Regions from separate parts of the Comamonas antarctica genome, predicted to be linked through region 2. Evidence: predicted binding sites of a transcription regulator. Region 2 holds the regulator's gene; the other holds the start of a gene.

Region 1 (11,693 bases), 600 kb from region 2:
CCCAGGAAGGAAACAAACAAGGCCACGCCCACGAATGCGAGCATGGCCTTGAGAGCAGTGGAGCGCGGACCCGCGGGTCCGGCGCTCGATGCTTTGGCTTCGGCAGTGGTCAAGGCTGCGGTGTCGTCGTGGCGGCAGGCGACATGTCGTGGTTGGGCATCATGTTGGCGTTCATGTGGAACATGACCCAAAGCGTGCCCGACAGCGCGATGACCACGAAGATGATGGTGAAGATCGTCGACAGCAGCGTCCAGCCGGCTTCGATCTTGCTGTCGATGTGCAGGAAATAGTACATGTGCACCAGGATCTGCACGATGGCAAATGCGCCGAGCACCAGCACCGCAGTGGCGCGGCCTTCGATGACCTTGGCCATGATCAGCCAGAACGGGATGGCCGTCAGGATCACCGACAGCACGAAGCCCGTCATGTAGCCGGAGAAGCTGCTGTGCGGGCCGACCTCGTGGTGGTGGTCGTCATGCGCGTCGTGCGCATGGCCGGCGTGGATGTCGTGTGCGCTCATTACAGCACTCCCATCAGGTAGACAAAGGTGAAGACGCCGATCCAGACCACGTCCAGAAAGTGCCAGAACATCGACAGGCACATCAGGCGGCGGTTGTTCTCGTGCGTCAGGCCATGCTTGTTGATCTGCAGCATCAGCACGACCAGCCAGATCAGGCCGAAGGTGACGTGCAGACCGTGGGTGCCGACCAGCGTGAAGAACGACGACAGGAAGGCGCTGCGGCCCGGGCCCGCGCCCTGGTGCAGCAGGTGCGAGAACTCATAGAGTTCCAGGCCCAGGAAGCACAGGCCCAGCACGCCGGTGACGGCCAGCCAGCCCAGCGTCGCGCCGACTTGCCTTTGCTGCTTCTTGAGCATCGCGAAGCCGAAGGTGATCGACGACAGCAGCAGGAAGGCGGTGTTCATCGCCACCAGCGGCAGGTCGAACAGGTCGGCGCCGGTCGGGCCGGCGGCGTAGCTGCGGCCCAGCACGCCATAGGTGGCAAACAGGGCAGCGAAGATGAGGCAGTCGCTCATCAGGTAGAGCCAGAAGCCCAGCGCCGTACCGTTGGCCGGGTGGGGTTCCTCGGCCAGGTGGTATTCGCGGGGTTCAATGGCGCCCGCGGCGCCAGCGTTCATGCGGAGTTCAGACATTGCGTGCAAGCAGTTCAGTGCGGGCATCTTCAGTCGCAGCAACTTCCGATGCTGGGATGTAGTAGTCGCGCTTGTAGTTGAAGGTATGGACGATGGAGATCAGCACGATGGCGGCAAACGACAGGCCGGCAACCACCCACATGTGCCAGATCATCGCGAAACCGAACAGCGTCGCCACCATGGCGATCACGAAGCCGGCACCGGTGTTCTTGGGCATGTGCAGCGCCTTGAAGCCCGTCAGGGGTCGCTTGTAGCCATGCTTCTTCATGTCCCACCACGCGTCGATCTCGTAGACCTGGGGCGTCATGGCGAAGTTGTAGTCAGGCGTGGGCGAAGCCGTCGACCATTCCAGCGTGCGCGCATCCCATGGGTCGCCCGTCAGGTCGCGCAGTGCCGCACGGTTGCGGAAGCTGACCCAAAGCTGCATCAGGAAGGCGGCAATGCCACCGGCGACGATCATCACGCCGACGAAGGAGATGTACAGCCAGATGTTGTACGACGCGTCCTCGAACACGTTGACGCGGCGCGTGGCGCCCATCAGGCCCAGCACGTACAGCGGCGTGAAGGTGACCCAGAAGCCGACCAGCCAGCACCAGAACGACACCTTGCCCCAGAACTCGTCGAGCATGAAGCCGAAGGCCTTGGGGAACCAGTAGTTGATGGCGGCAAACAAGCCGAACACCACGCCGCCGATGATGACGTTGTGGAAGTGGGCGATCAGGAACAGGCTGTTGTGCAGCACGAAGTCGGCCGGGGGAACGGCCAGCAGCACGCCGGTCATGCCGCCGACGGCAAACGTGGCCATGAAGCCCACGGTCCACATCATCGGCACGGTGAAGCGGATGCGGCCCTTGTACATCGTGAACAGCCAGTTGAAGATCTTCGCCCCGGTCGGGATGGAGATGATCATCGTGGTGATGCCGAAGAACGAGTTCACGCTCGCGCCCGAGCCCATGGTGAAGAAGTGGTGCAGCCACACCAGGTAGGACAGGATGGTGATCGCCACCGTCGCATACACCATCGAGGTGTAGCCGAACAGGCGCTTGCGGCTGAACGTGGCGGTGATTTCGGAGAAGATGCCGAAGGCCGGCAGGATCAGGATGTACACCTCGGGGTGGCCCCAGATCCAGATCAGGTTCACGTACAGCATGGCGTTGCCGCCCATGTCGTTGGTGAAGAAGTGCGTGCCCAGGTAGCGGTCGAGCGACAGCAGCAGCAGCGTGGCCGTCAGCACCGGGAAGGAGGCGACGATCAGCGCGTTGGTGCACAGCGAGGTCCAGACGAAGATCGGCATCTTCATCAGCGTCATGCCCGGAGCGCGCATCTTGACGATGGTCACCAGCAGGTTGATACCGGACAGCGTGGTGCCCACGCCGGCGATCTGCAGCGACCAGATGTAGTAGTCAAGCCCCACCCCCTCCGGGTTGTGCCCCAGATTGGACAGTGCCAGCCAGCCCGAGGTCGAGAACTCGCCGACGAACAGCGACACCATCACCAGGATGGCACCGGCGGTGGTCATCCAGAAGCTGAAGTTGTTCAGGAACGGGAAGGCCACGTCGCGCGCGCCGATCTGCAGCGGCACGATGTAGTTCATCAGGCCGGTGACCAGCGCCATCGCCACGAAGAAGATCATGATCGTGCCGTGGGCCGTGAAGATCTGGTCGTAGTGGTGCGGTGGCAGGAAGCCCAGGCCGTCGACGGTGGCGATGGCCTGCTGGGCACGCATCATCAGCGCGTCGGCAAAGCCGCGCAGCAGCATGACGATGCCGAGGATCATGTACATGATCCCGATCTTCTTGTGGTCGATGCTGCAGATCCAGTCGCGCCACAGCGGGCCCCAGAGCTTGAAGCGGGTCAGCAGCGCCAGCACTGCCAGGCCGCCGAGGATCACGCCGGCAAAGGTGGCCAGCAGGATGGGCTCGTGCAGCGGTATCGATTGCCAGCTCAACCGTCCGAAGATCAGTTGCGCTGTATCTAGTTGGTCAGACATAAAGGGTCTCTTGTGAGGTGGACAGCAAGGCCGGCAGGGCCGGCGTGCTGGCCACCGAATTGCTTATTGCTGGATGACGGCTTCGGTGGCGACGCCGGGTTCGAGCGCGGCCGTGATTTTCGCGGCGTCTTCGGTCGTGCAGATGTCGGCCGACAGGTTCAGGCCCTTGGCGCGCGCATAAGACTCGCCGCCGGCCTTGTCGATGGCCATCATGGTGTGCATGCACATCTGGCCTTCCTCGACACAGCGGTTCAGCACCGTGTGGTAGAGCTTGGGGTCGACATTGCCGTAGCGCTCGACCGGGTGGCGCTCGGTGGGCTTGGCCAGGTCGAGATAGGTCGTGCGGTCCAGCGTCTTGCCTTCGGCCTTGGCCTTGGCGATCCACTCGGCAAAGCCTTCGTTGCTCAGGCCGTGGAACTTGAACGTCATGCCGGAGAAGCCCGGGCCGCTGTAATGCGAGGACATGCCCTTGTAGACGCCTTCCTTGTTGATCACGGCGTTGAGCTCGGTCTGCATGCCGGGCATGGCATAGATCATGCCGGCCAGGTCAGGCACGTAGAACGCGTTCATGGTCGTGGTCGAGGTCAGCTTGAAGTGGATCGGGCGATCGACCGGTGCGGCAAGTTCGTTGACCGTGGCAATGCCTTGCTCGGGGTAGAAGAACAGCCACTTCCAGTCCATGGCCACGACTTCCACCGTCAGCGGCTGCACGTTCTCGGCCAGCGGGCGCGCATGGTCGATGCGGTCCAGGGGACGGTAGGGGTCGAGCTTGTGGGTGCTGATCCAGGTGATCGCGCCCAGGATGATCACGATGATCAGCGGTGCGGTCCAGATCACCAGTTCGAGCTTGGTCGAGTGGTGGAAGTCCGGATCGTATTCGGCTTCGGTGTTCGACTGGCGGTACTTCCAGGCAAAGAAGAACGTCAGCAGGATCACGGGAACGATGATCAGCAGCATCAGGAAGGTGGCCAGCATGACCAGATCACCTTGCTGCGCGGCGATATCGCCTGCGGGGTTGAGAACCACGGCGTTGCTGCAGCCGGTGAGGGCGGCGACAAGCGCGGTCGCTGTGAGCCACGCAGGCCCACGGATTTCCTTGGATTGAAGCATGTCATGGGCGCGCCGGAGCGCGCTTAGGTGTAAACGTGGAATTGGAACCAGCGTAAATGTAATAAAAAGGAGCAAATTGTCGATTGGACATTTTGTCCCACGTCAATACGTGGGTGTATTGCGCCATTCTTGGTGGATCAGCGGATTTCGATGTAGGCGGGTGAGCCGAAGCGATGTCGGCCGGCATCAGGCCGGCCGGAGGAAGCAGTCAATGGCGGGGCTGTAGTTCTTGGCTGACGCGCGCAGGCGCCAAAGCCGTACCAGGCTCTCTCATTGACCAGCGTAGAAACAGCTAGTCAATTGAATGGGAGGTATCTTCATGAGCGCAGCCAGTTACACAGCACCTTCCTCTGGGGGCTTCGAAAGTCCCGAATCCCTGTCGCGTGCCGACACGCACGAGGAGGTCACTCCCGGCGACATCGCGGTCGGCGTGACCATCGGCCGGACCTCGGAATATTTCGACTTCTTCGTGTTCGGCATTGCCTGCGTGCTGGTGTTTCCCGCATTGCTGTTTCCTTCTCTTTCGCGCATCGACGGCACGCTGGCATCGTTTGCGATCTTCTCGCTGGCCTTCATCGCGCGCCCGTTCGGCACCGCCATCTCCATGGCCATCCAGCGGCGCTGGGGCCGCGGCACCAAGCTGACCATTGCGCTGTTCCTGCTGGGCAGCTGCACCGTGGGCATGGCCTTCCTGCCGGGCTACGAACGGCTGGGCTTCTGGGCCATCGTGCTGTTTGCCACGCTGCGCATCGGCCAGGGCCTGGCGCTGGGCGGCACCTGGGACGGCCTGCCGTCGCTGCTGGCGATCTCGGCACCGCGCCAGCGCCGCGGCTGGTTCTCGATGGTGGGCCAGCTGGGCGCGCCCGTGGGCTTCTTCCTGGCCGCCGGCCTGTTTGCATTCGTGTACGCCCAGACCACGCCCGAGGAATTCCTCGCCTGGGGCTGGCGCTTCCCGTTCTTCGTGGCGTTTGCCATCAACGTCGTGGCCCTGTTTGCGCGCCTGCGCCTGGTCGTCGGCCAGCTGTACTCGCATCTGCTGACGGAAAACGTGCTCGAGCCGGTTAAGGTCAGCGAGGTGGTGCGCTCCGAGGGCCGCAATGTGGCGATCGGCGCATTCGCGGCACTGGCCAGCTTTGCGCTGTTCCACCTGGTGACGATTTTCCCGCTGTCGTATATCGAGCTGTATTCCGAGCAGCCGGTGGTCGATGTGTTGCGCGTGCAGATGCTGGGCGCGGTGCTGGCCGGCATTGCGATGGTGGGATCGGGCTGGCTGGCCGACCGCTTCGGCCGGCGCAATACGCTGGGCACGATGGCGGCGCTGATCTGCGTGTTCAGCTTCGTCGGCCCGGGCCTGCTGGGCAGCGGCCAGGCCGGCAACAACGCCTTCCTGCTGATCGGCTTCGTGCTGCTGGGCCTGTCCTACGGCCAGTCCTCGGGCACGGTGACGGCGAACTTCACGCCGCACTACCGCTATACCGGCGCGGCATTGTCGACCGACATGGCCTGGCTGGTGGGCGCGGCCTTCGCGCCGCTGGTGGCGCTGGCCGTGTCGGCGCGCTTCGGCCTGTTCGGCCTGGGCATCTACCTGCTGTCGGGCGGCATCTGCACCCTGGCGGCACTGGCCATCAACCGCGCGATCGAAGCCAGGGACAGCGAAAGCACTCCCTGAGCGTACGGGCCCGGCGCCGGCCGGCCCTGAACCAACGCCTGTCCGCGTCTCTTGCGCGGACAGGTTTTTTTTCGTCCGTTCTGCCGAATATGCGCGGGTTTCACATGGCAATGGCGGCTGCCGCTCAGCACAGCCCGCACAAATCTATAATGGAAGATTGTCCCGCCGCAAGGCGGCGCCGCGCAATTCCAAACCTTACGCCATGAGCCAACCCACTTTTTCCGTTGCCGAAATCCGGAAGTCGTTTCTGGACTTTTTCGCCTCCAAGGGCCACACCATCGTGCCGTCGAGTTCGCTGGTGCCGGGCAACGACCCGACGCTGATGTTCACCAATTCGGGCATGGTGCAGTTCAAGGACGTGTTCCTCGGCACGGACAAGCGCCCCTATACCCGCGCCACCTCGGTGCAGGCCTGCCTGCGCGCGGGCGGCAAGCACAACGATCTGGAAAACGTCGGCTACACCGCGCGCCACCACACCTTCTTCGAGATGCTGGGCAACTGGTCGTTTGGCGACTACTTCAAGCGCGAATCGCTGAAGTGGGCCTGGGAACTGCTGACCGAGGTCTACAAGCTGCCCAAGGAGCGCCTGCTCGCGACGGTCTACGCCGAGGACGACGAGGCCTATGAGATCTGGACCCAGGAAATCGGCCTGCCGCCCGAGCGCGTGATCCGCATCGGCGACAACAAGGGCGGCCGCTACAAGTCCGACAACTTCTGGATGATGGCCGACACCGGCCCCTGCGGTCCGTGCTCGGAAATCTTCTACGACCACGGCGCGCACATTGCCGGCGGCCCTCCGGGCAGTCCCGATGAAGACGGCGACCGTTTCATCGAGATCTGGAACAACGTGTTCATGCAGTTCGACATGGACGAAAAGGGCCAGGTGCATCCGCTGCCCGCGCCCTGCGTCGACACCGGCATGGGCCTGGAGCGCCTGGCCGCGATCCTGCAGCACGTGCACAGCAACTACGAGATCGACCTGTTCGCGGCGCTGATCAAGGCCGCCGGCCGCGAGACGCATACCGAAGACCTGAGCAACCCTTCGCTCAAGGTCATTGCCGACCATATCCGCGCCACCTCCTTCCTGGTCAGCGACGGCGTGATTCCGTCGAACGAAGGCCGCGGCTACGTGCAGCGCCGCATCGTGCGCCGCGCCATCCGCCACGGGTACAAGCTGGGCCAGAAGACGCCATTCTTCCACAAGCTGGTCAAGGACCTGGTGGCCGTGATGGGCGATGCCTACCCCCAGCTGCGCGCCCAGGAAGAGCGCATCACCGCCGTGCTCAAGGCCGAGGAAGAGCGCTTCTTCGAGACGCTTGCCAACGGCATGGAAATCCTCGACAACGCGCTTGCGGGCGACGTCAAGGTGCTGCCCGGCGACGTCGCCTTCAAGCTGCATGACACCTATGGCTTCCCGCTGGACCTGTCTAACGACGTGGCACGCGAGCGCGGCCTGAGCGTCGACGAGGCCGGTTTCCGCGCCGCGATGGAAGAGCAGAAGAACAAGGCGCGCGCCGCCGGCAAGTTCAAGATGGACCGCGCGCTGGAGTACACCGGCGCGTCCAACGCCTTCACCGGCTACGGCGCGCTCGCGGCCCCGGCCAAGGTGCTGGCGCTGTATGCCGACGGCACGAGCGTGCAGGCGCTCGAGGCCGGCCAAAGCGGTGTCGTCGTGCTGGACAGCACGCCGTTCTATGCAGAATCGGGCGGCCAGGTCGGCGACGAAGGCGTGATCACTGCGGGCAGCACGCGCTTTGCGGTGCAGGACACGCTCAAGATCAAGGCCGATGTGTTCGGCCACCACGGCGTGCTGGAAACCGGCCGCCTGGCGGTGGGCGACAGCGTGTCGGCCGAAGTCAATACCGAGGTGCGCGCCGCGACCATGCGCAACCACTCGGTCACGCACATCATGCACAAGGCGCTGCGCGAAGTGCTGGGCAGCCATGTGCAGCAAAAGGGCAGCCTGGTCAACGCCGACCGCACGCGCTTCGATTTCACGCATGGCGCGCCCGTGACCGATGCCGAAATCCGCGAGATCGAACGCCGCGTGAACGCCGAAATCCTGGAGAACTCGGCCACCGATGCCGCGGAAATGGACATCGAGAGCGCCAAGCAGACCGGCGCGATGATGCTGTTCGGCGAGAAGTACGGCGAGACCGTGCGCGTGCTGGGCATCGGCAGCAGCCGCGAGCTGTGCGGCGGCACCCATGTGCAGCGCACCGGCGACATCGGCCTGTTCAAGATCGTCGGCGAAAGCGGCGTGGCCGCAGGCGTGCGCCGCATCGAGGCCGTGACCGGCGCGAATGCGCTGGCCTACCTGCAGTCGCTCGAAGACACCGTGGCCCAGGCCGCGGGTGCGTTCAAGGCCCCGGCCACCGAACTCACGGGCCGTATCGGCCAGGCGCTCGACCAGATCAAGGCACTGGAAAAGGAAATCGCGGCGCTCAAGGGCAAGCTGGCATCCAACCAGGGCGATGAGCTGGTGAACCAGGCCGTCGACGTCAAGGGCGTGAAGCTGCTGGCCGCGCGCCTCGAAGGCGCCGACGCCAAGACCCTGCGCGACACCATGGACAAGCTCAAGGACAAGCTGGGTACGGCGGTCATCGTGCTGGCAGCGGTCGATGGCGACAAGGTGCAGCTGGCTGCGGGCGTGACCAAGGATTGCATCGGCAAGCTCAAGGCCGGCGAACTCGTGAACCACGTTGCGCTGCAGGTCGGCGGCAAGGGCGGCGGCAAGCCGGACATGGCGATGGCCGGCGGCACCAATGCCGCGGCGCTGCCGGAGGCGCTGGCTTCGGTGCAGGGCTGGGTCAGCGAGCGCCTTTGAGCCCACGTCCCGGCGCGGGCGCCTGCGTGGCGCCGGCGCCGGGCAGCGCAAGCTGATTTCCAAGGAGACGACATGGTCGTAATGCATACCGTGCTGGCCATCGTGCTGGTGATTGGCCTGATCATCTGGCTGCGTGTCGATCCCGTGATCTCCCTGGTGCTGGGCTCGCTGTATCTCGGGCTGGCCAGCGGCGTCGGCTTTGCGGACACGCTCGGCGCCATCACCGGCGGTTTTGGCGAGATCATGGGCAAGGTGGGCCTGCTCATCGGCTTCGGGGTCGTCATCGGCTCGCTGCTGCATGCCACCGGCGCGTTCAGTCGCATGGTGCAGGCGCTGGTCGCGGCCGTCGGCGCCAGGCGCCTGCCGTATGCGATGGCCGGCGCGATGTCGACGCTCTTTCCCTCGATCTATGTCGATGTGCAGGTGGTGCTGGGCGCGCCCGTGGCGCGCTCTGCGGCGCCGCTGCTGGGCCGCAACGGCCTGCCGCTGCTCGCGGGCGCGATCGGCACGGGCATCTTCTCGGGCTATGTGTTTGTCGTTCCCGGGCTGGCGGTGATTCTCGTGGCCGGCCAGATGAACGTGAGCCTGGGTGCATGGCTCGTGGGCGGGCTATGCATCGGTCTCGCGACGGCGCTGCTGACCACCTTTGTGTTCAGCCTGCTGCTGCGCACCAACTACTGGAAGCCTGAAACCGACGAGGATGCGAGCGAGGCCATGGTCGAGACCGAGGCCCAGGATGCGCAGGCGCCGCCAGCCGGCGGCCCGGGGCTGCTGCTCGCGGCGGCGCCCATCGTCGTGCCGCTGCTGATGATCGCATTTGGCGCGTTTGCCAAGCTTGCGGGTTACAGCAGCGAGCTGATCGGTTTCATCGGCAACGCCAACCTGGCGCTGTTTGTCGGGCTGCTGGGCGCCTATCTGCTCGCCCGGCGCTACATTGGCGTGGAGCGCACCGGCGAGGTCTTGACCGATGGCTTCAAGACCAGCGGCGAGATCCTGCTGATCACCGGCGTCGGCGGCTCGCTGGGCGCGATCATCACCGCTTCGGGCATGGGCGTGGAACTGGGCAAGCTGTTCTCGCACGACGCGGGCGGGCCGGCGCTGCTGAGCATCGTGCTGGCCTGGTTCGTGGCCGCGGTGCTGCATGTGGCCATCGGCTCGGTGTCGGTGGCGGCATTGACCGCGGCCAGCATCATCGGGCCGGTCCTGTCGCAGATCGCGATCTCGCCGGTGGTCATCGGTTTCGCCATTGCCTCGGGCGCGCTGTTCGCGGTGCAGGTCAACAGCAACTTCTTCTGGATGTTCAAGGGCCTGATGGGGTTGTCGACCAAGGGCGCGCTCAAGACGCTGACCCTGGTGACCTCGATCGCGTCGATCATCTCGCTGCTGCTGGTGATGCTCGCCAGCCTGTTTGGCTGAGGCCGCGCCATTTCGCTGCGCAGCCTCGATCTCAACCTGCTCAGGGCGCTTGACGCGCTGCTGCAGGAATGCAGCGTGACGCGCGCCGCCGCGCGCCTGGGCCTGACCCAGCCGGCGATGAGCGGCATGCTGACGCGGCTGCGCGACAGCTTTGGCGACCCGCTGTTCGTGCGCGCCCAGCGCGGCATGGTGCCCACGCAGCGCGCGCTCGACCTGCGCCTGCCGCTGCAGCAGGTGCTGGCCGAAATTGACGCATTGCTGCAGCCGCCGCAGTTCGATCCGTCGACGGCGCGCTTCACCTTCACCATTGCCTCGACCGACTACGCGCTGCGCGCGATTGCGCTGCCGTTTCTCGCCGCGCTCAAGCCGCAGGCGCCGCATATCCGCGTGGCGCTGGTGCCGGTCGAGAACGGCCAGACGCCCGCACAGCTCGAGCGCGGGCAGATCGGCCTGGCGCTGCTGACGCCGGAAAAGACGCCTCCCGAGTTGCATGCGCGCGCGTTGTTCCGCGAACGCTATGTCTGCGTGCTGCGCTGCGGCCACCCGGCGGCGGGAAAGGCGTTGACGCTGGAAGAGTTCTGCGCGCTGGACCATGCGCTGGTGTCGTATGACGGCGGCGGTTTCCACGGCGTCACGGACGATGCGCTGCAACGGCTGGGCCAGCGGCGCGAAGTCACGCTTTCGGTGAAGTCCTTTCTGATCCTGCCCGATCTGCTGCGCGCCAGCGATATGGTGGCCATTCTGCCCGCGCGGCTGGTACAGGGCCAGCCGGGACTGGTGATTTCCGAACCACCGCTTGACGTGCCGGGCTTCACCAAGTGTGCAGTGTGGCACGGGCGCACGCACCATGATCCCGCGCACCGCTGGCTGCGCGACCTGCTGTTTCGCACCTGCGCCGAACGCCAGCCGCCGCTGTCATAGCACGGCGTGATGGGGATCATAAATTTCCAGCATTTGATTTATTTCAGCGTGGCGCCATGTGCGGCCTTGCTGCAGAAATTCTGCTGCCGCATCTTTCCCTTTCCCCTTCAGTCTCCCAGAAGAACATGTCTGCCCTGTTTTCCCCGTTCACCCTCAAGGATGTCACGCTGCGCAACCGCATTGCCGTGCCGCCCATGTGCCAATACAGCGCCGTCGATGGATTCACCAACGACTGGCACCAGATCCACTACCCGTCGATTGCGCGCGGCGGCGCGGGGCTGGTGATCGTCGAAGCCACGGGCGTGTCGCCCGAAGGCCGCATCACGCCCGACTGCCTGGGCCTGTGGAGCGATGCGCATGCCGAGGGGCTGGCGCGCATTGCGGCATCGATCAAGTCTGCAGGTGCCGTGCCCGGCATCCAGATCGGCCATGCGGGACGCAAGGCCAGCGCCTTCCGGCCCTGGGATGGCGATGACCATATTCCCGAGGGCGACGCACGCGGCTGGCAGCCGATTGCGCCGTCGGCGATTGCATTTGGCGGCGGCTTGCCGCGCGTGCCCAGCGAGATGACGCTGGCCGACATCGTGCGCGTCAAGGCCGACTTCGTC
Region 2 (11,693 bases):
GGCGTGCTGGTGCGCAATCTGCAAGGCCTCGAGGCGCTGGCCGCGGTCGACACGCTGGTGTTCGACAAGACCGGCACGCTCACGCGCGACGGCATGGCCGTGCGCAGCCTGCAGCCAGGCAGCGGCGTCGATGCCGCCGAGGCGCTGGCGCTGGCCGGCTTGCTGGCGCGCCAGTCGGTGCATCCCGCGTCCCGCGCCGTGGCGCGTGCCGCTGACGCCAATGCAGATGCCGCCGCGCTCGCCGACCGCTGGCAGATCATGCAGGTGCACGAACGTGCGGGCTTCGGCATGCTTGCCACCGTAAGCGACATCGAACATCCCGCAAAGCCGCGCCATCTGCGCCTGGGTTCGCTGCGCCACACGGGCGCGCTGGAACAGGCCGGATCGGCGTTGCAGCAGGTCGTGCTGACCGAAGATGGCGAAGGCGCGCCGCGCGAGCTGCTGCGCTTTGATCTCAGCGAAGACCTGCGTGCCGAGGCACCTGCCGTGGTCGCGCAGTTGCGTGCCGCGGGTATCGAGGTGATGCTGCTGTCGGGCGACCGCGATGCGGCCGTGCAGCGCGTCGCCGCGCAGACCGGCATCGCCACCGCCGTGGGGGACTGCACGCCGCAGGACAAGCTCGCGCGCCTGCAGGCGGCGCAGGCCGCGGGCCGCCAGGTTGCGATGGTGGGCGACGGCCTCAATGACGGCCCGGTGCTTGCCGGCGCCCATGTCTCGTTTGCGTTTGGCCGGGCGGTGCCGCTGGCACGGTCGCGCTCCGATTTCGTCGTGCTGGGCGACCATCTGGAGCTGGTGGCCCAGACCCTGCTGCTCGCGCGGCGCACGCTGCGCATCGTGCGCCAGAACCTGGGCTGGGCCGCCGCCTACAACGCGGTGTCGGTGCCGCTGGCGCTGGCCGGCTGGATGCCGGCCTGGCTCGCCGGCCTGGGCATGGCGCTCAGCTCGCTGCTGGTGGTGCTCAACGCCGCGCGGCTGGCGCGCGCCATGCCGCTGCAGCCATCCGCTGCCGCCGCGCCCGCCGTGACGGGGCCGGCGCCAGCGCTTTCGGGAGCCGTCTGATGGAAGTCCTGTATCTACTCATTCCGTTGTCAGTGGTCCTGGTCCTGGCCATTGTCGCCGCCCTGTGGTGGGCGGTTTACCGGGGACAGTTCGAGAGTGTGGAACAAGAGGGGGAGCGGATTCTGAGAAACGATTGACATGTATCAATACACCAGAAGTCCGATGGATGAACACTTTGCAAGCAATACAAGAGGTGCGCGATGGATGCTCTAAAAAACAGTGCTGTGCATTACGACGACAAGGTCGTAAGACAGTTTTCAATCATGGCGGTCGTGTGGGGGGTGATCGGCATGGCCGTCGGCGTGCTCGTCGCCGCCCAGCTGGCATGGCCCGAACTCAATTTCGGCGTGCCATGGCTCAGCTTCGGCCGCCTGCGGCCGCTGCACACCAATGCGGTGATCTTTGCGTTTGGCGGCAGTGCGCTGTTCGCCACCAGCTACTACGTGGTGCAGCGCACCTGCCAGACCGGGCTGTTCATGCCCAAGCTCGCGAGCCTGACTTTCTGGTGCTGGCAGCTGGTGATCGTCGGCGCCGTGATCAGCCTGCCCATGGGCTATACCCAGGGCAAGGAATACGCTGAACTCGAGTGGCCGATCGACCTGCTGATCCTGGTGACCTGGGTCAGCTACGCCATCGTGTTCTTCGGCACCATCGGCATCCGCAAGGTCAAGCACATCTACGTGGCCAACTGGTTCTTCGGCGCCTACATCATCGCCATCGCGCTGCTGCACATCTTCAACAACATCTCCATGCCCGCAGGCCTGATGAAGAGCTACTCGGCCTATGCCGGCGTGCAGGATGCGATGATCCAGTGGTGGTACGGCCACAACGCCGTGGGCTTCCTGCTCACGGCAGGCTTCCTGGGCATGATGTACTACTTCATCCCGAAGCAAGCCGGCCGTCCGGTGTACAGCTACCGCCTGTCGATCGTGCACTTCTGGGCGCTGATCTTCACCTACATGTGGGCCGGCCCGCACCACCTGCACTACACGGCGCTGCCCGACTGGACGCAGTCCGTCGGCATGGTGTTCTCCATCATCCTGCTGGCGCCGAGCTGGGGCGGCATGATCAACGGCGTGATGACGCTGTCGGGCGCCTGGCACAAGCTGCGCGACGACCCCATCCTGCGCTTCCTGATCGTCGCGCTGTCGTTCTACGGCATGTCGACCTTCGAGGGCCCGATGATGGCCATCAAGACCGTCAACGCGCTGTCGCACTACACCGACTGGACCATTGGCCACGTGCACTCCGGCGCGCTCGGCTGGGTCGGCCTGATCACCATGGGCTCGCTGTACTACCTGATCCCGCGCCTGTTCGGCAAGGACAAGATGTACTCGGTGCCGGCCATCGAGCTGCACTTCTGGATGGCGACCATCGGCATCGTGCTGTACATCGCCGCGATGTGGATTGCCGGCGTGATGCAGGGCCTGATGTGGCGTGCGGTCAACCCCGACGGCACGCTGACCTATACCTTTGTGGAAAGCGTCAAGGCGACCTATCCGTTCTACGTGATCCGCGTGGTCGGCGGCCTGCTGTACCTGGGCGGCATGCTGGTCATGGCCTGGAACACCTGGATGACTGCCATCAACGGCCGCTCGGTCAAGGTGCTGATTCCCGCAGTGAACCCGTCGCACGCCTGAGGAGCCCACATGTCTGAACAAAACAAGAAAACCAGCGGCTTCTCCCACGAGAAGGTCGAAACCAGCAACTTCTGGCTGATCGTGCTGACGCTGCTGACGGTGGCTATCGGCGGCCTCGCCGAGATCGTGCCGCTGTTCTACCAGAAGTCCACCACCGAGGCGGTGCAGGGCGTCAAGCCCTACACCTCGCTGCAGCTGGTCGGCCGCGACATCTACCAGCGCGAAGGCTGCTACAACTGCCACTCGCAGATGATCCGCCCGTTCTACGCCGAGACGCTGCGCTATGGCCACTACTCGGTGGCCGGCGAGTTCGTCTATGACCACCCGTTCCAGTGGGGCTCGAAGCGCACCGGACCCGACCTGCACCGCGTGGGCGGCAAGTACAGCGACGAATGGCACCGCATCCACCTGAACAACCCGCGCGACGTGGTGCCCGAGTCGAACATGCCGGCCTACTCGTGGCTGGAGAAGACGCCGGCGGACCACGCGACCATTGCTTCGCACATGACCGCGCTGCGCAAGGTCGGCGTGCCGTACACGGACGACGAGATCAAGGCGTCGACCGATGAGGTCAAGGGCAAGACGGAAATGGAAGCCGTGATCGCCTATCTGCAGGTGCTGGGCACCGCGCTCAAGTAGGGAGGCCACACATGGACATCATCACTACCATGCGCATCGTGGTCACGCTGGCGTCGTTTGCCATCTTTGTCGGCATCTGGTGGTGGGCCTATGCCCGCCGCAACCAGGCACGCTTCGACGAGGCAGCGCAACTGCCGTTCGCGCAGGACTGAAGCGTCCTGCCTGCATAACGAGAACCACCCATGAGCGATTTCGTAAACAATTTCTGGTCGATCTTCGTGATCGTACTGACCCTCGGCGGCATCCTGTTTTGCGCGTTGCTGCTGTTCTTCACGGGCCGCAAGAAGGTCGTGTCCGCCGAAGACAGCACCACCGGCCATGTCTGGGACGGCGACCTGCGCGAGCTGAACAACCCGCTGCCGCGCTGGTGGGTCTGGCTGTTCGTGATCACCGTGATCTTCGGCATCGTCTATCTCGCGGCCTATCCGGGCCTGGGATCGATGTCGGGCAAGCTCGGCTGGTCGCAAGTCGGCGCCTACGAGGCCGAGATGGCCAAGGCCAAGGCGCAGATCGAGCCGCTGTATGCGCGCTTCGCGGGCATGACGCCCGAGCAGCGCGCCGAGGATCCGCAGGCGATGGCCATTGGCGAGCGCCTGTTCATGAACAACTGCGCGCAGTGCCATGGCTCGGACGCGCGTGGCGGCAAGAGCTTTCCCAACCTGACGGATGGCGACTGGCTGCATGGCGGCGCGCCCGAGCAGATCCAGCAGACCATCACCGAAGGCCGTTTCGGCATCATGCCGCCGATGGCCGCTGCGGTGGGCACGCCCGAAGACGTGCGCAACCTGGCGCACTACGTGCTGAGCCTGTCGGGCAGCCCGAACGACTCGCTGCGCGCCTCGCTGGGCAAGTCGCATTTCACGGCCTGCGCGGCCTGCCACGGCATGGACGGCAAGGGCAACCAGGCCATGGGCGCGCCCAACCTGACCGACGACGTCTGGCTGCACGGCTGGGGTGAGGCGGCGATCATCGACATCGTCACCCACGGCAAGCAAAACCAGATGCCGGCGCAAAAGGACAAGCTGACCGAAGGCCAGATCGGCGTCCTGACGTCCTATGTCTGGAGCCTCTCCAACAAGGCAGGCGCTGCTCACTGAGCACGCCAGGCCGGGGGCGATGCGCGTGCATCGCCCTTTTTCCGTTCAGCGTGCCGCGCGCTGGGCGCCCCATTGAAAGCCCCCCATGACACAGAAAACCTCTCCCGCACACGATCCCCGCCCCTGGTGGAAATTCGGTTTCGTCTGGATGGTCATCGGCGGCCCGGCCGTCGTGGTCGTGGCGGGCGTGGTCACCTTCTGGATTGCCGCCACGCACCCCGATCCGGTGATCGACCCGGATTACTACCGCCACGGCAGCGAGATCAACAAGACGCTGTCAGAGACCCCCGACATGCGCCTGGCGCCCGCGATGACCGGCCGCAACCATGCGGCCACCCCGGCCGAACTCGCGCCCGTCGACCGCTGAAACCCGTCCGCGGGTTTTCCGCAGCGTCCTCCTGCGTGCTTGCCGGCAGAATGAAAGCCTGGCTGCAAAAGGAGTTCCCGATGTGGGCAAGACGCTTGATGTGGATTCTCTGGCCGGCATTTCTCGCTGCCTGCGCAATGGAAATGCTGGTGTTTGCCGTGGTCGATCCCGCCCAGATCCAGTGGCAGGGCGCCGCGCTCGACTGGAGCCGGCAGGCTTTCTACACGCTGTCCTTCTTCGTGTTCTGGCTGGTCATCAGCGCCGCCGGGGCCTTGACCTGTCTGCTCGGCCTGCGCCCGGCCGAGGTCAACAGCTGGGGCAGTGAAGGGCCCCTGCGGCATCGCCGCCGCACCCCGGTGCGTCCTTCCTGAGACGACGCCTAGTCGCAGCGCTGGCTGTTGACGATGCGCTTGAGTGCGTCCGTATCCAGGATGCGGATATGCCGCTGCTTGACCTCGACGATGCCGTCCTCGACGAATTTCGAGAAGGTGCGGCTCACGGTTTCAAGCTTGAGGCCCAGGTAGCTGCCGATTTCCTCGCGCGTCATGCGCAGCACCAGTTCCGACTGCGAGAAGCCGCGCGCATGCAGGCGCTGCACCAGGTTCAGCACAAAGGCCGCGAGCCGTTCCTCGGCCCGCATGCTGCCCAGCAGCAGCATGACGCCATGCTCGCGCACGATCTCGCGGCTCATGACCTTGTGCACGTGGTTCTGCAGCACCGTGACCTCGCGCGAGAGCTCCTCCAGCCGGTCGAACGGCATCACGCAGACTTCGGCGTCCTCGAGCGCCACGGCGTCGCAGGTATGGCGGTCGTTGACGATGCCGTCGAGGCCGATGATCTCCCCGGCCATCTGGAACCCGGTGACCTGGTCGCGGCCGTCTTCGGTCGCCACGCAGGTCTTGAAAAAGCCCGTGCGGATCGCGTACAGCGAGGAAAACGGCTCGCCGTTGTGGAACAGCAGGCTGCCGCGCTTGACCTTGCGCCGCACCGCGACGATGGTGTCGATGCGCTGCATCTGGTCTTCGTTCAGGCCGATGGGCAGGCACAGCTCGCGCAGGTTGCAGTTGGAACAGGAGGCTTTGATCGCTTGTAGACTCATTGATGGGACCTCGGGGTGGACGGGGCCAACCCCCTTTATCGCATGGAACGCCGGCGCGTGCAGCGTCCGATACCTCTGGCCGCCGCTGACATGCATCAAATTGTCGCAGGCGTGGCGTGCGCAAGTCTTGATCGACATCAAGGTCCGGCAGGGTGCCTTGCGGCACAGTAGCCCAAAGCCCAAGGAAACCCCCCATGACCGCAATCACCCCCGAGCTGTTGCAGCGCTTTGACGTGCCGGGCCCGCGCTATACCTCGTTCCCTACCGCCGACCGTTTTGTCGAGGCCTTCGGCCAGGAGGACTACATCCTGGCGCTTCAGCAGCGCCGCCAGGGCGCGCCCGGTCTGGCGCGGCCGCTGTCGCTGTATGTGCACATCCCGTTTTGCGAGTCGCTGTGCTACTACTGCGCCTGCAACAAGATCGTCACGCGCCATCCCGAGCGCGCGCAGACCTATCTGCAATACCTGGCGCGCGAGATCGCGCTGCATACCGAACACTGCGGCACCGGCCAGCCCGTGAGCCAGCTGCATCTGGGCGGCGGCACGCCGACCTTTCTGAGCGACGCCGGCCTGGCGGAGTTGATGGCGCTGCTGCGCAGCCATTTCAACTTCCAGCCCGGCGGCGAGTATTCGATCGAGGTCGATCCGCGCACCGTCACGCCCGAACGCCTGGCCTATCTGGCGCAGCTGGGCTTCAACCGCTTGAGCTTCGGCGTGCAGGACTTCGACGCCGACGTGCAGAAGGCCGTGCACCGCGAGCAACCGGCGAGCCAGGTCTTCGCGCTGGTGCAGGCGGCGCGCGCGCTGGGTTTCGAATCGGTCAATGTCGACCTGATCTACGGCCTGCCATGCCAGACGCCGCAGTCGTTCGAGCGCACGCTGGCCCAGGTCGGCGAGCTGCGGCCCGACCGCATCGCGCTCTATGCCTATGCCCACCTGCCCGAGCGCTTCAAGCCGCAGCGGCGCATCGATACCGCGGCGCTGCCGGGCGCGGCCGCCAAGCTGGCGATGCTGGCGCGCGCGCTGGAGAGCTTCGAGCAGGCCGGCTATGTCTATGTGGGCATGGACCATTTCGCGCTGCCCACGGACGCGCTGGCCGTGGCCAAGCGCCAGGGACGCCTGCACCGCAACTTCCAGGGCTACAGCACCCAGCCCGACTGCGACCTGATTGCGCTGGGCGTCTCGGCCATCGGCCGGGTAGGGGCGACCTACAGCCAGAATGCGAAGGACCTCGACGAGTACTACGACTTCCTCGACCAGGGCCGGCTGCCCGTGGTGCGCGGGCTGGCGCTGGGCCGCGACGACCTGATCCGGCGCGCCGTGATCATGGCGCTGATGTGCCAGGGCGAAGTGCTGTTCGAGGCGCTGGACCAGGCCTGGCTGATCGATTCGCGGCGCTATTTCGCAGCCGAACTGGAGATGCTGGCCGAGTTGCAGTCCCAGGGCATGGTGGAAATCGACGCCGAAAGCCTGCGCGTGACCGCGATGGGCTGGTATTTCGTGCGCGCAGTAGCCATGACGTTCGACCGCTATTTGCAGGCCGACCGCAACCGCGCACGGTTTTCACGCATCATCTAGGTACCTCTGCACAAATCCCTGCGGCTGTTGGCAGCACGGCTCGCGAGGTTTGTGCAAAGCATCCCTAGGTTTTTTTGCCGCGCGTCAGGTTAAGCTGGCCGCAGCCTGGACGGCCGCAGCGCCGTCTTTCCACCCCTCTTTCCTGCCACCATGTTGCTTAGCCTGATCTGGACTGCTGCCGTGATGGGCCTCATGGGCGGCCCGCATTGCCTTGCCATGTGCGCCGCGCCCTGCGCCGTGGTCACGTCGGCGGGGGCCACGGGGGGCAGCGTGGTGCAGGTGCATGGCCGGCGCAGCCGGCTATGGCTGCGCGGCACGCTGTTTCACGCGGGCCGGGTCGCAGGTTACGCCAGCCTGGGCGCGCTGGCCGCCGTCGCGGTCGAAGGGCTGGCCTGGCTCAATATGCGCACCACGGCCATGCAGCCGGTCTGGACCTTCATGCATCTGGGCATCATGCTCTGGGGCATCCTGATGATGGTGCAGGCGCGCCAGCCAGCATGGATCGAAGGCGCGGGCCGCGCGCTGTGGCGGCGCGTGCAGCCCGTGGTGGCGGCGCCGGGAGGCAGCTTTGCCTCGGGCTTCGTCTGGGCGTTGATGCCCTGCGGCCTGCTGTATTCGGCGCTGCTCGTGGCCGCGCTCAGCGGCGGGGCGCTGGCGGGTGCGTTGTCCATGGCGGCATTTGCGCTGGGCAGCGGGCTTTGGCTGCTGGCCGCCCCCTGGCTCTGGGGCCGTCTGCGCGGCCGGCTCAATGGCTTGCGCGCGCATTGGGGCAGCCGCGCCGCAGGGCTGCTGCTGTTTGGCGTGGCCGCCTGGGCGCTGTGGATGGACCTGGTCTACAAGCCTTCGCTTTGGTGCCGCTAGGCCGGGCATCGCAATGCCGGGCAGCGTAATGCCGGGCAGCGCAATGCCGGGCAGCGCGGTGCTGCATCAGGCCCCATCAGTGGCCCCGCTGACGCCTGTCTCGCGGGTTCCTTCAACTGGCGCATGATCGCCTGGCCCGGTGCAAAAAAGCTGCACACTATCGCAAAGCCACGCCCACCCCTCAAGAACTGGCGATAATCGTCGAAACAAACGGGCAGTTGTGCAACCTTTTGTACAGTACGCTTTCAGTGTGAACTCATCTGTCCTGATCAATCCGCAAGCCTTGCGCGTAGGCATGTACATCCAGCTGGAAGTCGGCTGGATGCGCCATCCTTTTCCCGTCAACAGCTTTCGCATTGCCTCCGATAGCCAGCTCCAGACCGTCCAGGCGCTCGGGCTGGATGCCATCCGTTATTTTCCCGACCGCAGCGACATCGTTGCTTCCGAAGCTGCGGATGCCGGCATTGCCGATGCTGTCTCCGATGCGCATGCGACCATCGATGCGCGTGTGGAGGCGCAGCAACTCCCGGCTCCCGCTTCGGATGCAGCCGCGCCAGAGCCCGAGGCAGCGCCGGCGCGCAGCGCGCAGCGCTGGCAGTGCTGCGATGCACGCTATCGCGCTGCCGCGCAGGACTACTTGCAGCTCCAGGCCAATGCCGCCACCGAACCGGCGCAGGCCATGGCCCGCGCCGGCGCCATGGTGCAGAGCTACCTGCAGGATGTGCTGCCCACGGGCGACCTGGTGATCCGGCTGCTGTCCGAAACCTCGGGCAACCGCCAGGCCGAGCATCCGATCAACGTCACCGTGCTGAGCCTGCTGCTGGGCAAGGCGCTGGGCATGGGTGCCGCCCAGTTGCAGGAGCTGGGCATGGCAGCGCTCTTGCACGACATAGGCAAGGACTCGGCGCCCGGGGCGCCTTTGCCGACGCGTGCGCAATACGAGCGCCATGTGGGCGATTCGGTGGCTCTGGCGATGGGCATGGGGGCATCCAGCGAGGTGCTGACGGCCATTGCCCAGCACCACGAATTTGCCGACGGCAGCGGCTTTCCGCTGCACCTGATCGACGAGGACCTGAGCCCGGCGGGCAAGGTGCTGTGCCTGGTCAACGCCTATGACCGCCAGTGCAATCCCGAGCATGCGCAGACCGGCCAGACCCCGCACGAGGCCTTGTCCGCGCTGTACTCCCAGCAACGCGAGCGCTTCGACGCCGTGATGCTGCGCGCCTTCATCCGCATGATGGGCGTCTATCCGCCCGGCTCGGTGGTGCAGCTCGCCGATGGGCGTTACGCGATGGTGGTATCGGTCAACAGCTCGCGTCCGCTCAAGCCCGAGGTGCTGGTGTACGACGCCAGCGTGCCGGCAGCGCTGGCGCAGCCGCTGGATCTCGAGAAGTGCGCCGGGATCAGCATCCGGCGCAGCCTGCGCCTCGACCAGTTGCCGCGCGAGGTGCTGAGCTATCTCTCGCCGCGCCAGCGTATCTGCTATTTCTTCGAACGTGCGGTGGAGCCCGGCAATGCGCAGGCGGGCGCAGCATGAGCCATCCGTTCGAAGCTTTCTGGCACCAGACTCTCGATGCGCTGCTCGAAGCCGTGTGGTTGATCGACGAAGACACGCTGTGCATCCGCTTTGCCAACCGCGCGGCCGCGAAGCTCTCGGGCTACGACCGCCAAGCCATGCATGGCATGCCGGTGCAGGCGCTGGCCGCGACGCCGCAGGACCTGTGCCTCTGGGAGGATGCGAGCCAGTGGCAGACGGGCTCGCAGACACTGACCCAGGTGCAGTGCCGCGATGGCCTGCTGCGTCCGGTCGAACAGCGCCTGGAGCGCATTGCCGGCCCCTCGGGCAGCGATTCTGGCTGGCTGCTGCTGACGATGCTGGACCGCAGCGAGCAGGCGCATACCGAGCATGAACTCGAAGGCCTGCTGTCCGACCTGCGCGCCACGCTGGATTCGACGGCCGACGGCATGCTGGTCTGCAGCCAGGACGGCAGCATCCGCGCCTTCAACCACCGCCTGGCGGCGATCTGGGACCTGCCCCGGCACATGCTGGTGGAGCGCAACGATGCCTCCATCCTCGACTACATGGCCGCCAAGGTGCTGGACCGCGAGGGCTATGCGCTGCGCCTCGAGGAACTGCGGCGCCAGCCGCTGATCGACAGCACCGACGTGCTGGCGCTCGAAGGCGGGAAGATCATCGAGCGCCGCTCCGTGCCCCAGCTCAAGCGCGGCGCGCCCGTGGGCCGGATCCACACCTACCGCGACATCACGCGCGAAGTCGAGGTCCAGGCCGGATTGCAGCTGGCAGCGCGCGTGTTCGACTGCAGCCTTGACGCGATCTTCATTGCCGATGCCGGGCACCGGCTGGTGCGTGCCAATCCCGCGTGCCTGCGGCTGATGGGCGACCACGAGGTCGCCGGACGCAGCGTGCGCGAGATGTTCGGCTGCAGCGCACCGGCCAACTGGTACGGCGCCGCGGCCCAGGAGTGGAGCAGCGGCGGCTTCTGGCAGGGCAATCTCTGGCTGGAGCAGGGCGCGCAGCAGCGCTGCGCGGTGCGCCTGTCCTGGGTGGCGCTGCGCGATGCGCAGGACGTGGTGTTCCAGACCATCGGCTTCATGCGCGACCTGACGCAGCAGCAGCAGGCCCAACAGCGCATCGAGGAGCTGGCCTTCAGCGATGCGCTCACCGGGCTGCCCAACCGCCTGAGCCTGGCCGCTCATGTGGCCCAGGCCATCGAGCGGGCCGCGGACACGCGCGAAGTGTTTGCCATCCTGTTCATCGATCTCGACCACTTCAAGATCATCAACGACTCGCTGGGCCACCAGTTCGGCGACCGCGTGCTGAAGCTGGTCGCGGAGCGCCTGCTGTCCTGCCTGCGCTCGGACGATATGCTCAGCCGGCTGGGGGGCGATGAGTTCGTGCTCTATCTGCAGGGCTGCGACGAGGCCCTGGCCGCGAGCGTCGCGCAGCGCATCCTGCGCGAGATGCTGCGCCCCTTCCTGCTGGACGGAATCGGATTCTCGGTGCAGTGCAGCATCGGCGTGGCCCAGTATCCAGGCCATGGCCACACGCTCGATGAACTGATCATGCAGGCCGATACCGCGATGTACCGCGTCAAGGAACGCGGCCGCGGGCACTACAGCTTCTACCAGCCGCAGATGAACTCGGGGCTGCTGTCGCGCATGAAGCTCGAGCATGCGATGCGCCAGGCGCTCGAGCACGGGCGCATGGCGGTTTTCTTCCAGCCGCAGGTGCATATCGGCAGCAACCGGATCGTGGGCGCCGAGGCGCTGCTGCGCTGGACCGATCCCGATTTCGGCGTGGTGTCGCCCGGGGTCTTCATTCCCATGGCCGAG

Evidence for each region. Region 2 encodes FNR, which switches genes on or off when oxygen is low (the NO sensors DNR and NnrR bind a similar motif). Its sites were predicted from a motif close to TTGATNNNNATCAA; they were not measured.
Region 1: cyoA (ubiquinol oxidase subunit II) is a predicted target of FNR. The motif match lies at 4,345-4,358, and genes of this name have one in related genera.

The regions. Positions count from the first base shown of each region.
Region 1 is NZ_CP054840.1:2,039,763-2,051,455, reverse strand. It holds gene HUK68_RS09745 (SURF1 family protein) at 1-44, opposite strand, end outside; gene cyoD (cytochrome o ubiquinol oxidase subunit IV) at 110-520, opposite strand; gene cyoC (cytochrome o ubiquinol oxidase subunit III) at 520-1,152, opposite strand; gene cyoB (cytochrome o ubiquinol oxidase subunit I) at 1,145-3,142, opposite strand; gene cyoA (ubiquinol oxidase subunit II) at 3,206-4,252, opposite strand; gene HUK68_RS09720 (MFS transporter) at 4,572-5,921, shown strand; gene alaS (alanine--tRNA ligase) at 6,124-8,748, shown strand; gene HUK68_RS09710 (GntP family permease) at 8,821-10,164, shown strand; gene HUK68_RS09705 (LysR family transcriptional regulator) at 10,174-11,085, shown strand; gene HUK68_RS09700 (NADH:flavin oxidoreductase/NADH oxidase) at 11,211-11,693, shown strand, end outside.
Region 2 is NZ_CP054840.1:2,642,396-2,654,088, reverse strand. It holds gene HUK68_RS12300 (heavy metal translocating P-type ATPase) at 1-1,059, shown strand, start outside; gene ccoS (cbb3-type cytochrome oxidase assembly protein CcoS) at 1,059-1,196, shown strand; gene ccoN (cytochrome-c oxidase, cbb3-type subunit I) at 1,260-2,699, shown strand; gene ccoO (cytochrome-c oxidase, cbb3-type subunit II) at 2,709-3,338, shown strand; gene HUK68_RS12280 (cbb3-type cytochrome oxidase subunit 3) at 3,350-3,490, shown strand; gene ccoP (cytochrome-c oxidase, cbb3-type subunit III) at 3,521-4,435, shown strand; gene HUK68_RS12270 (FixH family protein) at 4,521-4,802, shown strand; gene HUK68_RS12265 (hypothetical protein) at 4,853-5,173, shown strand; gene fnr (fumarate/nitrate reduction transcriptional regulator Fnr) at 5,182-5,901, opposite strand; gene hemN (oxygen-independent coproporphyrinogen III oxidase) at 6,096-7,478, shown strand; gene HUK68_RS12250 (sulfite exporter TauE/SafE family protein) at 7,629-8,339, shown strand; gene HUK68_RS12245 (cyclic di-GMP phosphodiesterase) at 8,590-9,876, shown strand; gene HUK68_RS12240 (sensor domain-containing protein) at 9,873-11,693, shown strand, end outside.